Regions from separate parts of the Lysobacter enzymogenes genome, predicted to be linked through region 2. Evidence: riboswitches for the same ligand, from Rfam matches in the RefSeq annotation. Region 2 holds a riboswitch; the other holds the start of a gene.

Region 1 (5,453 bases), 1.6 Mb from region 2:
CGTGGTCGGGCGCGATCCGCCACTGGCGCACCTGCCGGGTCTTCCACCAGAACTCATCGATCAGCGCCAGTTCGCCGCTGCCCCAGTGCGCGCCTTCGAAACGCGAGGCCAGCCGCGCCAGGGTCTGCGGCGGCTTGTCGAACGGCGCGGCCTGCATGAACACCGCGTCGCGGATCTCGACCGCGCGCGCCGGGTCGCCGCCGTCCTGGGCCTCGGCCCAGACCAGGGTCGCCGGCGCGTCGCTGCGCCATTCGACCTCGCGCACGCCGGTGGGTACCGCGTCGTTACCCGTCGGCAGGCCGTCCACCAACGGCAGGCGCGCGACTTCGTGCTCGAACCGGCCATTGCCGTCGAGCACGTCGATGCGGCGCGCGAACATGCTCGCCGGCACCAGATACGAGAACGGCCGCTGCAGGCGCGTGGTCAGCACGTGGCGGCCGTCGGGCGAGACCGACACGCCGGTGTACAGGTCCGGCGCGCCGAACTTGGCGACCTGGCCGGTCAGATCGACCGTCGCCAGTTGCGAACGCAGGTAGTACTCGAACTGGCGCGCGTCGTTCTCGTTGCGCAGCAGGTCCTGGTAAGTGCGGATCTGCTTCACGCCGCCGCCGGCGCGGGTTTCCTGGGTCGCCGGGCCGGTGGGCACGCCGCTGCCCGCCGGCGCGTCGCCCTGCCCTTCGGGCTGCAACCGCACCAGCAGGCGACGGCTGTCGGGCGTCCAGCCGTAGCCGCGGCCGGCGACGGTGTTGAGCCCGGCGACGAGCTTGCGCGCGCGCCGGGTCTCCAGTTCCACCAGCCACACCTCGTTGGCGCCGCTGGCGGCGTCGACGCGGTTGAACGCGAGCCAGCGCTGGTCCGGCGACCACTCCAGCGACGCCAGCGACAGCGGCGAGGGCAGGCCGTCGATCTGCACGGTCTTGCCGCTGGCGATCTCGAGCAGCTCCAGGCCGCTGGCGAAACTGAAACGGCTGGCCGCGCGCACGCGCGGATGGATGCGCAGGCCGGCGAGCTTGAGCTCGGGCTGGGCGACCACTTCGATCCCCGGCAACGACGGCGTGCGCATCAGCGCCATCCAGTCGCGGCGCGGGCTCAGCGACATCTGCGGCGGGCGCGGCGCGTCGACGATGGCCTGCAGCGGCTTGGGCGGCAGTTGGTAGCCGTCGCCGAACGCCGCATTCGCGGCGGCCGGCGCGGCGGCGGGCTTGGCCGCCGGCGCGGCCTGCGCGGCCAGGCACGGCGCCAGCGCGAGCAGCAACACACCCGGCAACGCCAAACCCGGCAACGGCCGGCGGCCGCCCGGCGCGGGCGTGGAAGGTCGGCGGTCGGAGCGGCGCGCGTGCGGCTTCATGGAAGGTCGGTCCTCGGATGCGAAAAAACGCTGATGCGGGAAAGCACCGCTGCGCAACGCAGCGGATGCGGAACGTCGGAGCGCGGGCCCGGCGCCGTCGCGGCGACGGCGGCGATGGGCGGCGCGCTCCCCGCTTCGAGCTTAGCCGCCCGGCGCGCCGCGGCGCCTATGCCATTGGGGCCGGTCGCTCGTCGCGGGCAGGCCGCGCGCGTGGTCGGGACCGAGCCTTGCCAGAGCCGAGCTTTGCCGGAGCCGCGCGTTCAGGCCCGCGTTTCGGCCGCCGCGGGCCGCGCGATATACTTCGCGCTCAGCCCGCCGAGGGGCGCTGCGACCGTGACGGACACGGCCAGGCTCGGCGAGGCCCAGGTCCCAACGGCGCCCGGTTTGAGTCTTCGCGACTCGCCGGACCCGGCATCCCGCCGGCTCCCCCCGCACTGGAGCTAATCCGCATGAACGCTGTACCGAAGACCTTCTCGACCGAAGGCGATTACAAGGTCGCCGACATCTCCCTGGCCGACTGGGGCCGCAAGGAGATCGACATCGCCGAGCACGAGATGCCGGGCCTGATGTCGATCCGCAAGAAGTACGCCGCCGCGCAGTCGCTCAAGGGCGTGCGCGTGACCGGCTCGCTGCACATGACCATCCAGACCGCGGTGCTGATCGAGACCCTGCGCGACCTCGGCGCCGACGTGCGCTGGGCTTCGTGCAACATCTTCTCGACCCAGGACCACGCCGCCGCGGCGATCGCCGCCAGCGGCACCCCGGTGTTCGCCTGGAAGGGCGAGTCGCTGGAAGAGTATTGGGACTGCACCCTGGCCGCGCTGAGCTTCCCCAACGGCCAGGGCCCGGAGCTGGTCGTCGACGACGGCGGCGACGTGACCCTGCTGATCCACAAGGGCTATGAGCTCGAAAACGGCGACGGCTGGGTCGACACCCCGTCGGGCAACCACGAAGAGCAGGTCATCAAGAACCTGCTCAAGCGCGTCCACGCCGAGCGCCCGGGCTTCTGGCACGAAGTGGTCAAGCACTGGAAGGGCGTCTCGGAAGAGACCACCACCGGCGTGCACCGCCTGTACCAGCTGGCCGAAGCCGGCTCGCTGCTGGTCCCGGCGATCAACGTCAACGACTCGGTCACCAAGAGCAAGTTCGACAACCTCTACGGCTGCCGCGAGTCGCTGGCCGACGGCCTCAAGCGCGCGATGGACGTGATGCTGGCCGGCAAGGTCGCGGTGGTGTGCGGTTACGGCGACGTCGGCAAGGGCTCGGCCCATTCGCTGCGCGCTTACGGCGCCCGCGTCGTGGTCACCGAGATCGACCCGATCAACGCGCTGCAGGCGGCGATGGAAGGCTTCGAGGTCAACACCGTCGAGAGCACCCTGGGCCGCGGCGACATCTACGTCACCACCACCGGCAACAAGGACGTGCTGACGCTGGACCACATGTCGAAGATGAAGGACCAGGCCATCGTCTGCAACATCGGCCACTTCGACAACGAGATCCAGGTCGACGCGCTCAACGCGTCCGGCGCGACCCGCCTGAACATCAAGCCGCAGGTCGACAAGTACACCTTCAAGACCGGCAACTCGATCTTCCTGCTGGCCGAAGGCCGCCTGGTCAACCTCGGCTGCGCCACCGGCCACCCGAGCTTCGTGATGTCGAACTCGTTCTCGAACCAGACTCTCGCCCAGATCGACCTGTGGGCGAACAAGGATACGTACGAGGCGAAGGTCTACATCCTGCCGAAGAAGCTCGACGAAGAAGTCGCGCGCCTGCACCTGGAGAAGATCGGCGTGAAGCTGACCACGCTGACCGCCGAACAGGCCCAGTACCTGGGCGTGTCGGTCGACGGTCCGTACAAGCCGGATCATTACCGCTACTGATCGGCTTCGCCTTCGGGCGATGCGCCGATACGAAAGACGGGCGCCTTCGGGCGCCCGTTTTTCGTTTGCGCGGATGCCTCGTGCAGACCTCGCATCGCGTCGGCGAACGATCGGTCGCGTCGCTGCTTGCGCCGCTCCTACGGGGCCGCGTGTTTTAGGAGCGGCGCAAGCCGCGAGCGCGCAAAAGACTCGCCGACGAAACCTGAACCGCCTGCGCTGATTCCGCTCCGCGCCTTTCACCTAGGGTCTGTCCGAGCTGGCAGCCCCCTCCCCCGCCGCTACCCTGACGCCATCCTTTCGCAGGAGCCCGCCATGGTCCGCCCCATCGACGCGCCTTCGTTTCCGACCTACACCCCGCCCGCCGACACTCCGGCGCCGGTCCAGGTCGGCACGCGCGAATACTACGAGCAGCGCCTGGCCGACTTCGAAACGCGCAACCCCGGCATGACCCCGCCGGACTACTACATGGGTTACGGCGACAAGTACATGGAGCGCTTCGCCTCGCTCGACAGCACCGACCTGTCGCCGGCCGGACTCGCCTGGCGCGACCGCACCACCTTGGCGTTGCAGACCGCGATCGAGGACTACCGCATCCGCGACCCGCAAGGCTTCGCCGAACTGGAGCGCAACCCCGCCGCATTCCGCGAGTTCGCCTTCGGCACCCATCCCGACGCCTACGTCGACTCGGGCCTGTACCAGCTGTCGGCGCAAGACCTGACCGTGATCGCGCTGACCCCGGACATCAACGACGTGCTGAGCCAGGAAGGCATCGACCAGACCAAGCTCACCATCGGCAAGCTCGACATCGACAACCTGCCCGGCATCCTCGGCGCCACCGCCGAGCAATACCTGCACGACGCCGGCCCGTTCGCGTTCACGCCGCAAGGCCTCGGCATCGGCCTGGGCAAGCAGGGCGAGCGCTTGTTCGACCGCTTGACCGAGCAGGACTGGTTCCCCAGCCTCGACAAGCTGCCGACGGTGGCGGTGCCGGATATTCGCGATCTGGTGCCGGATATCGATCTGCCGGACGATGTTCCGGGGGTGCCATTTATTTGAGGCACCTGCCGTCGCCTTGCTTCGGTTGGGTAGCGAGCGAAAACTCAAAACATGCGCTCGAGAGCGTCCGCTTTTTGCTGCCACGGCGCACCGCTTGCCACGTCGCGCCGTGCTCTTGATGCGCCATCCCGAGGCCCAAGATCGGCTCACTTCAAAGCAGAGCACCGCTCCCACCAGACGCGGTACTGCGACCGTACGTATCTGCCACCCTCATTCGCCAAGCGATCCTCGCACGGTCAATTCACCGTCTTTTGCGAGCCCTCATGAGGATCGACCATCGCGCGCCACCAGGCTGCCAATCGAACGAAGTGACATCATGCGCGCCATAGCTCAGACAGCCAAAGAAAAGACTCAAGAAAAGATGCAGCGCAACTTCTTTCTTGATATCCGCGTCAATGCAGATACTCACACATTCGCAAAGCACCACCTGACTTGATCAAATAAACGGCGTCACTTTTCACACTGACCAGTTCCTCAAGATCAGCTTCCGGAAAGCCCTTGCAATCAAAATTTTGGCTGCCTTGCTCACGGAGCTTCTGGAGGACAGCACTATTGGCCGCCAATAATCCATCATTGTAGCCCGCGTGGAAAAATGAAGACTTGGCATGCGAATAAACGAGGAACAGCAGCACCACAGCCAGTGCAACACCCGACACGGACAGCCACATATGTCTCGAAATCATGGACATTTGCATCTCCTGATCACCGGATTCTGCCCCTTCCTGAAGCCCCAGCTATTCTCAACTTTTCCCTTATCGGTAGATGCGGAAATCGTCGTTCCATCGCCAGCATAGATTCCAACATGTCCTTCATACGCAACCAGATCGCCAGGTTGCGCAGGACCGGAAACCTTCGGCCACCCAAGCAAGTCATAGCTAGCGTCAGACAATGTCTGGGCACCCGGCGGATACCTCAACATCATTACAGAGAAAAGCGAGCCTCCAAGATTAGGCAGCGCATAGCCTGATTCTTCATAGATAGTATCTACGAACAAGTTGCATTTGTTTGTTTCGGCACCAAAACTGGAATTGACTTCGCTCCGATCAGCTTTGCGACTCCAATCCCGCATATCGGCTCGCGCGTTTTTCAACAATGTATCTACATTTCCGCAGGGGCATAGACCTTCGGGGTCGTAGTACTTCAACGGACCGGACTGTGCATAGGCATAC
Region 2 (5,453 bases):
TTGAAGGTCACCGCGGCGGTGTCGCTGGCCAGCGCCGCGGTCGCGGCCAGGCCGCCGCCGAGCGAGTGGCCGGTGATGACCATGTTCTCGCCGAAGGCCTGCTGCGCGTCCTGGGCCAGCTGCACGGCCTGGTCGTACTGCTTGGAATCCCAGCCGATGCCCTGGCGTGCGTTGGTGATCCAGTCCTGCACGTCGTTGGAACCGGCGTAAGCGACCACGTACTTGCCGTTGCCGTCGGTGTAGATGCCGGCGCGGAAGCCGGTGTCGCTGTTCTCCAGCGAGCCGGGGTCGATCCCGGCCTGGGTCAGCTGGGCGTCGTCGAGGCGGGTCCAGTTGCCGACGGTCTGGGTGTCGGGGTTGTAGACCGCCTGCGAGATCTGCGCCATTTCCAGGTCGATGGCCTGCGAATCCTGGCCGCGCAGTTGCTGGTCGAACGAGGTCGGGTCCGGCGCGGCGTTGGCGGCCGGGCCCTTCAGCGCGGCCAGCTGCGGGTGGTAGCTCGGGTCCAGCGCATAGGAGCCTTGCGGCACCGGCGGATTCAACGGCAGCTGCGGCGCCAGCGGTTCGAGCGGTTTTTGCCAGGTCGGCTGAAGCTGGGTCGGTTGCAGCTGCACGTTCATCGCGAAACCCCTCCCATCGGATGGAAGCCAACCTACGTGGCCGTATGCGCGCGCCACAACTGGGGCAGACCCGAGGGCCGCGCATTCATGTTCGACCGCGGTCGCGCTTGCGCCCCGCGTCGCGGCATCGGAGCTCGCGCCGCTCGACTTTCGGCCTACATCGGTCGGCCGCGCGCCTGCGCTATCGTCGCAGGCTGTCCCGGGGAGTACCGCCATGCCTGTTTCGATCTCCGCCCTGCGGCCGCGCCGCGCGGCGGCGCTGCTCGCGCCGCTGGCCCTGGCCTGCGCTTTCGCGCCGGCGTCGGCGCACGCCGCCGACCGCATCGGCGGCAAGACCTTCGCCACCCGCAGCGAGGTGTACGCGCCGCACGCGATGGCCGCGACCTCGCACCCGCTGACCACCCAGATCGCGCTGGACGCGATGAAGGCCGGCGGCAGCGCGGTCGACGCGGCGATCGCCGCCAACGCCGCGCTCGGGCTGATGGAGCCGACCGGCAACGGCGTCGGCGGCGACCTGTTCGCGATCGTGTGGGACCCGAAGACGAAAAAGCTCTACGGCTACAACGGCTCCGGCCGCTCGCCCCAGTCGCTGAGCCTGGCCGAATTCCAGAAACGCGGGCTCAAGGAAATCCCGCCGCACGGGCCGTTGCCGGTGACCGTGCCCGGCGCGGTCGACGGCTGGTTCGCCCTGCACGAGCGCTTCGGCCGCAAACCGATGTCCGAGAACCTCGCGCCCGCGATCCGCTACGCGCGCGAAGGCCATCCGGTGCACGAAGTGATCGCGTACTACTGGAACGCCTCGGTACCGCGACTGTCGAAGTGGCCGGGCTTCAAGGAGCAGTTCACCCTCGACGGGCGCGCGCCGCGCACCGGCGAGATGTGGAAGAACCCCAACCTCGCCCACACCCTGGAGCAGATCGCCCAGGGCGGGCGCGACGCGTTCTACAAGGGCGCGATCGCGCGCACCGTCGGCGCTTACTTCAAGGCCAACGGCGGCTATCTGAGCTACGAGGACATGGCCGCGCACCACGGCGAGTGGGTCGAGCCGGTCAGCAGCAATTACCGCGGCTACGACGTCTGGGAACTGCCGCCGAACGGGCAAGGCATCGCCGCGCTGCAGATCCTCAACATCCTGGAAGGCTACGACCTGAAGTCGCACGGCTTCGGCAGCGTCGAGCACGTGCACCTGTTCGCCGAGGCCAAGAAACTCGCCTTCGCCGACCGCGCGCGCTGGTACGCCGACCCGGCGTTCGAGCAGTCCTCGCCGGTGGCCAAGCTGATCTCCAAGGACTACGCCGCGCAGCGGCGCAAACTGATCTCGCTCGACAAGGTGCTCAAGGAAGCGCAGCCGGCGACGCCGGCGCAGCTCGACCAGGGCGACACCATCTACATGACCGTGGCCGACGCCGACGGCATGATGGTCTCGCTGATCCAGTCCAACTACCGCGGCATGGGCAGCGGCATGGCGCCGCCGGGGCTGGGCTTCATCTTCCAGGACCGCGGCGAGCAGTTCGTGCTCAAGGAAGGCCATCCCAATTCGTTCGCGCCGGGCAAGCGGCCGTTCCACACCATCATCCCCGCGTTCGTGACCAAGGACGGCAAGCCGTGGCTGTCGTTCGGGGTGATGGGCGGAGCGATGCAGCCGCAGGGCCACGCGCAGATCCTGATCAACATGATCGACTTCGGCATGAACCTGCAGGAAGCCGGCGACGCGCCGCGCATCCAGCACGACGGCTCGACCGAACCGGCCGGGCAGGCGGTGGCGATGAGCGACGGCGGCGAGTTGGATCTGGAAACCGGCTTTTCGTACGAGACCGTGCGCGAGCTGGTGCGGCGCGGCCACAGCGTGCGCTTCGCGCTGGGGCCGTACGGCGGCTACCAGGCGATCATGGTCAATCCCAACGGCGGCTACGTCGGCGCCAGCGAATCGCGCAAGGACGGGCAGGCGGCGGGGTATTAAGGTCGCGATGCGGATGTCGCTTGCGTCGTAGCCATATTGTCGCGGTCGCAGCTCGCGCAGCTCCTACAGGAAGCGATTGTAGGAGCTGCGCGAGCTGCGACCGCGAAAACGCAACGACGACGAACCCTGTCGCAAGCGAACGCGAAAAATTTTCGCGCCCCCACGCCCGCGCTCGCGAAGCTTTCGCTATTTTCGCCCGTCGTTGCTTCATGCGTTGACAGCCAGCCGCATCGCATCGAACACTGCGCCTGCATCGCCACGCGATGCGTCCAGTTGCGCAGCGCCATCGCGGCGCGGCGCGATCCGGCCCGAGGGGTGCTGCGACGGAGCCTGCGCTCCGCCACGCTCGGTCCGCGATGCCGAGCAAGGGCGCCCTCCCGCATGTTCGGAGGCGCCATGTCCGTCGTCGTTTCTGCTTCGCCCGATTCCACCCTGCCCGATTCTTCCTTGCACGATGCCGCCCCGCACGATCCGCGGCAACCCGCCACCGATCCGCGCTCGCCCGACTTCATCGTCTTCGATCCGCCGCTGTCGCTCGCCTTGGTCGTCTCCGACGTGCAACCGCAGCCGCACGAGGACGACGCCGGCCTGCTCGCCGCGCTGAGCGAGCACGGCATCCACGCGCGGCCGCGCATCTGGAGCGACCCGGCCGTCGACTGGGCCGGGCACGATGCGCTGCTGGTGCGCAGCACTTGGGACTATTTCCAGCGCTACACCGAGTTCCTGCAGTGGTACCAGCGCATCGACGCGCTGCGCTGCCCCATCGCCAACCCGCTGCCGCTGCTGGTGTGGAACAGCGACAAGCGCTACCTGCTCGACCTGGCCGCGCAAGGCGTGTCGATCGTCGCCACCGTGCACGCGCGCGGCGGCGAACTCGACGCCGCGCTGGCGTCGATGCAGGGCGAGGTGGTGGTCAAGCCCAGCGTCAGCGGCGGCGCCTGGAACACGGTGCGCGGGCGCATCGGCGATGCCGCCTTCGCCGAGGCGCTGGCGGCGCTGCCGCGCGAACTCGATTACCTGATCCAGCCGTTCCTGCCGCAGGTGGTCGAGGACGGCGAGTGGTCGCTGCTGTTCTTCGGCGGCGTCTACAGCCATGCGGTGTTGAAGAAGCCGGCGCAGGGCGACTATCGCGTGCAGACCTACTTCGGCGGCAGCGCCGATCTCACCGAGCCGCCGGCGCCGGTGCTGGCCGCGGCGCGGCGCGCGCTCGACGCGGTCGCCGCGCTCGGCCATCGCGACCACGCTTATGTGCGCGTGGACGGGGTGGTCGTCGACGGCACGTTGCGGATCATGGAGCTGGAGTTCATCGAACCGTTCCTGCACCTGGCCGCGCATCCGCCGGCGGCGCGCGCGTTCGCCGCGCAGTTGGCGCAACGCTGGTCGGGGTTGCGCGAATCGCGCGCGTCCGCGGCATCGCCGGCCTGAGCCTGCGCCGGCGGCGCGCCGCGGTTGCGCGCGTCGCCGGCGCCGCTTAGCGTCGACAGCATCCTTGCGCGTACCGGTATCCAGGCCGTCATGAGCGACTCCCACCAAGAGCTGTTGTTTTCCTACGGCACCCTGCAACTGCCGGCGGTGCAGCAGGCCACCTTCGGCCGGCTGCTGCAGGGCGAGCCCGACGCGCTGGTCGGGTTCCGCCGCACGATGGTGAAGATCGACGACCCGCAGGTCGTCGCCACCAGCGGCGAAACCCATCACCCCATCGTCGCCGCCAGCGGCGATGCGGCCGATCGCGTCGCCGGCACGGTGTTCGCGATCAGCGCGGCGGAACTGGCGCACGCCGACGAGTACGAAGTCGACGACTACCGCCGGGTCGAAGCCGAGCTGGCCTCGGGCCGGCGCGCCTGGGTGTACGTGCAGGCCTGAGCCGCGCGTCGCCCGGCGCCGCCGCGGCCCGACGCGTTCAAGCGCCGGGCGCGGCTTCGATGGGCGCGGCATCGGCGGGCGCGGCCGACGCGTTCGCCGGACCGCGCAACAGCTTGCGCAGCGCCGGCACGCACGGCAGGTACAGCGCCGCGCCGACCACCCATACCCAGCCGTCCCAGTGGCCGGCGCCGGCGACGTAGATCGCGCCGAACAGCAGCGGCCCGATCACCGCGGCGAGGCTGGCGAGGCTGGCCAGCACGCCTTGCAGCGCGCCCTGGCGGGCTTCGTCGGTGCGCTCGCTCGACATCGCCAGCAGCGCCGGCCCGCCGATGCCGCCGCCGGCCGCCAGCAGCAGGCCGGGGGCGAGGGTCGCGACGCTGCGGGCGAAGGCGAACGCCAGATACCCCAGCACGTCGGAGATCACCCCGCCGAGCAGGGTGCGCGAGGGCCCGAAGCGGTCGCTGATGCGGCCGGTGGCGAAGGCCTGGAACAGCGAGTGGATGATGCCGAACGCCGCCAGCGACAGGCCGACCGCGGTCGGGTTCCAGCCGAAGCGGTCGTGGCCGTAGATCGCCCACAGCGTGCCCGGCACCTGCCCGGCCAGTTGCATCGCCAGGTACAGCCACAGCAGCGGGGCCAAGTCCGGCAGCCGGCCCAGTTCGCGCAGCGAATGCCACGGCGCCAGCTCGCGCAGCGACGGCCGCGCGCGTGGCGGCGCCGGCGCGCGCGGGCGTCGCGGCTCGGGCAGGGCCAGCCAGGCCAGGGCGAAGTTCAGCGTCGCCAGCGCGGCCGCGGCCAGGAACGGCGCGCGCAGCCACACCGCGCCGAGCAGCCCGCCGATCACCGGCCCGGCGACCAGGCCCAGGCCGAAGCTCGCGCCGAGCCAGCCGTAGCGGCGCGCGCGCCGGGATTCGTCGGAGATGTCGGCGATGTAGGCGCCGGCGACCGAACCGCTGGCGCCGCTGACCCCGGCGATGGCGCGGCCCAGGTACAGCAGCGACAGCCACGGC

What was found. Region 2 has a riboswitch for S-adenosylhomocysteine ahead of JHW41_RS00765 (ATP-grasp domain-containing protein). Riboswitches for the same ligand answer to the same signal wherever they lie in the genome.
Region 1: linked by a shared signal. The riboswitch ahead of ahcY (adenosylhomocysteinase) and the one ahead of JHW41_RS00765 (ATP-grasp domain-containing protein) in region 2 are both predicted to bind S-adenosylhomocysteine.

Annotation. Positions count from the first base shown of each region.
Region 1 covers NZ_CP067396.1:4,746,804-4,752,256, forward strand. The annotation lists gene JHW41_RS19625 (prolyl oligopeptidase family serine peptidase) at 1-1,348, opposite strand, end outside; S-adenosyl-L-homocysteine riboswitch at 1,660-1,736, shown strand; gene ahcY (adenosylhomocysteinase) at 1,798-3,228, shown strand; gene JHW41_RS19635 (hypothetical protein) at 3,541-4,284, shown strand; gene JHW41_RS19640 (hypothetical protein) at 4,677-4,973, opposite strand; gene JHW41_RS19645 (RHS repeat-associated core domain-containing protein) at 4,964-5,453, opposite strand, start outside.
Region 2 covers NZ_CP067396.1:177,598-183,050, reverse strand. The annotation lists gene JHW41_RS00775 (Mbeg1-like protein) at 1-620, opposite strand, end outside; gene ggt (gamma-glutamyltransferase) at 835-2,580, shown strand; S-adenosyl-L-homocysteine riboswitch at 2,885-2,962, shown strand; gene JHW41_RS00765 (ATP-grasp domain-containing protein) at 2,977-4,005, shown strand; gene JHW41_RS00760 (gamma-glutamylcyclotransferase family protein) at 4,096-4,443, shown strand; gene JHW41_RS00755 (TCR/Tet family MFS transporter) at 4,481-5,453, opposite strand, start outside.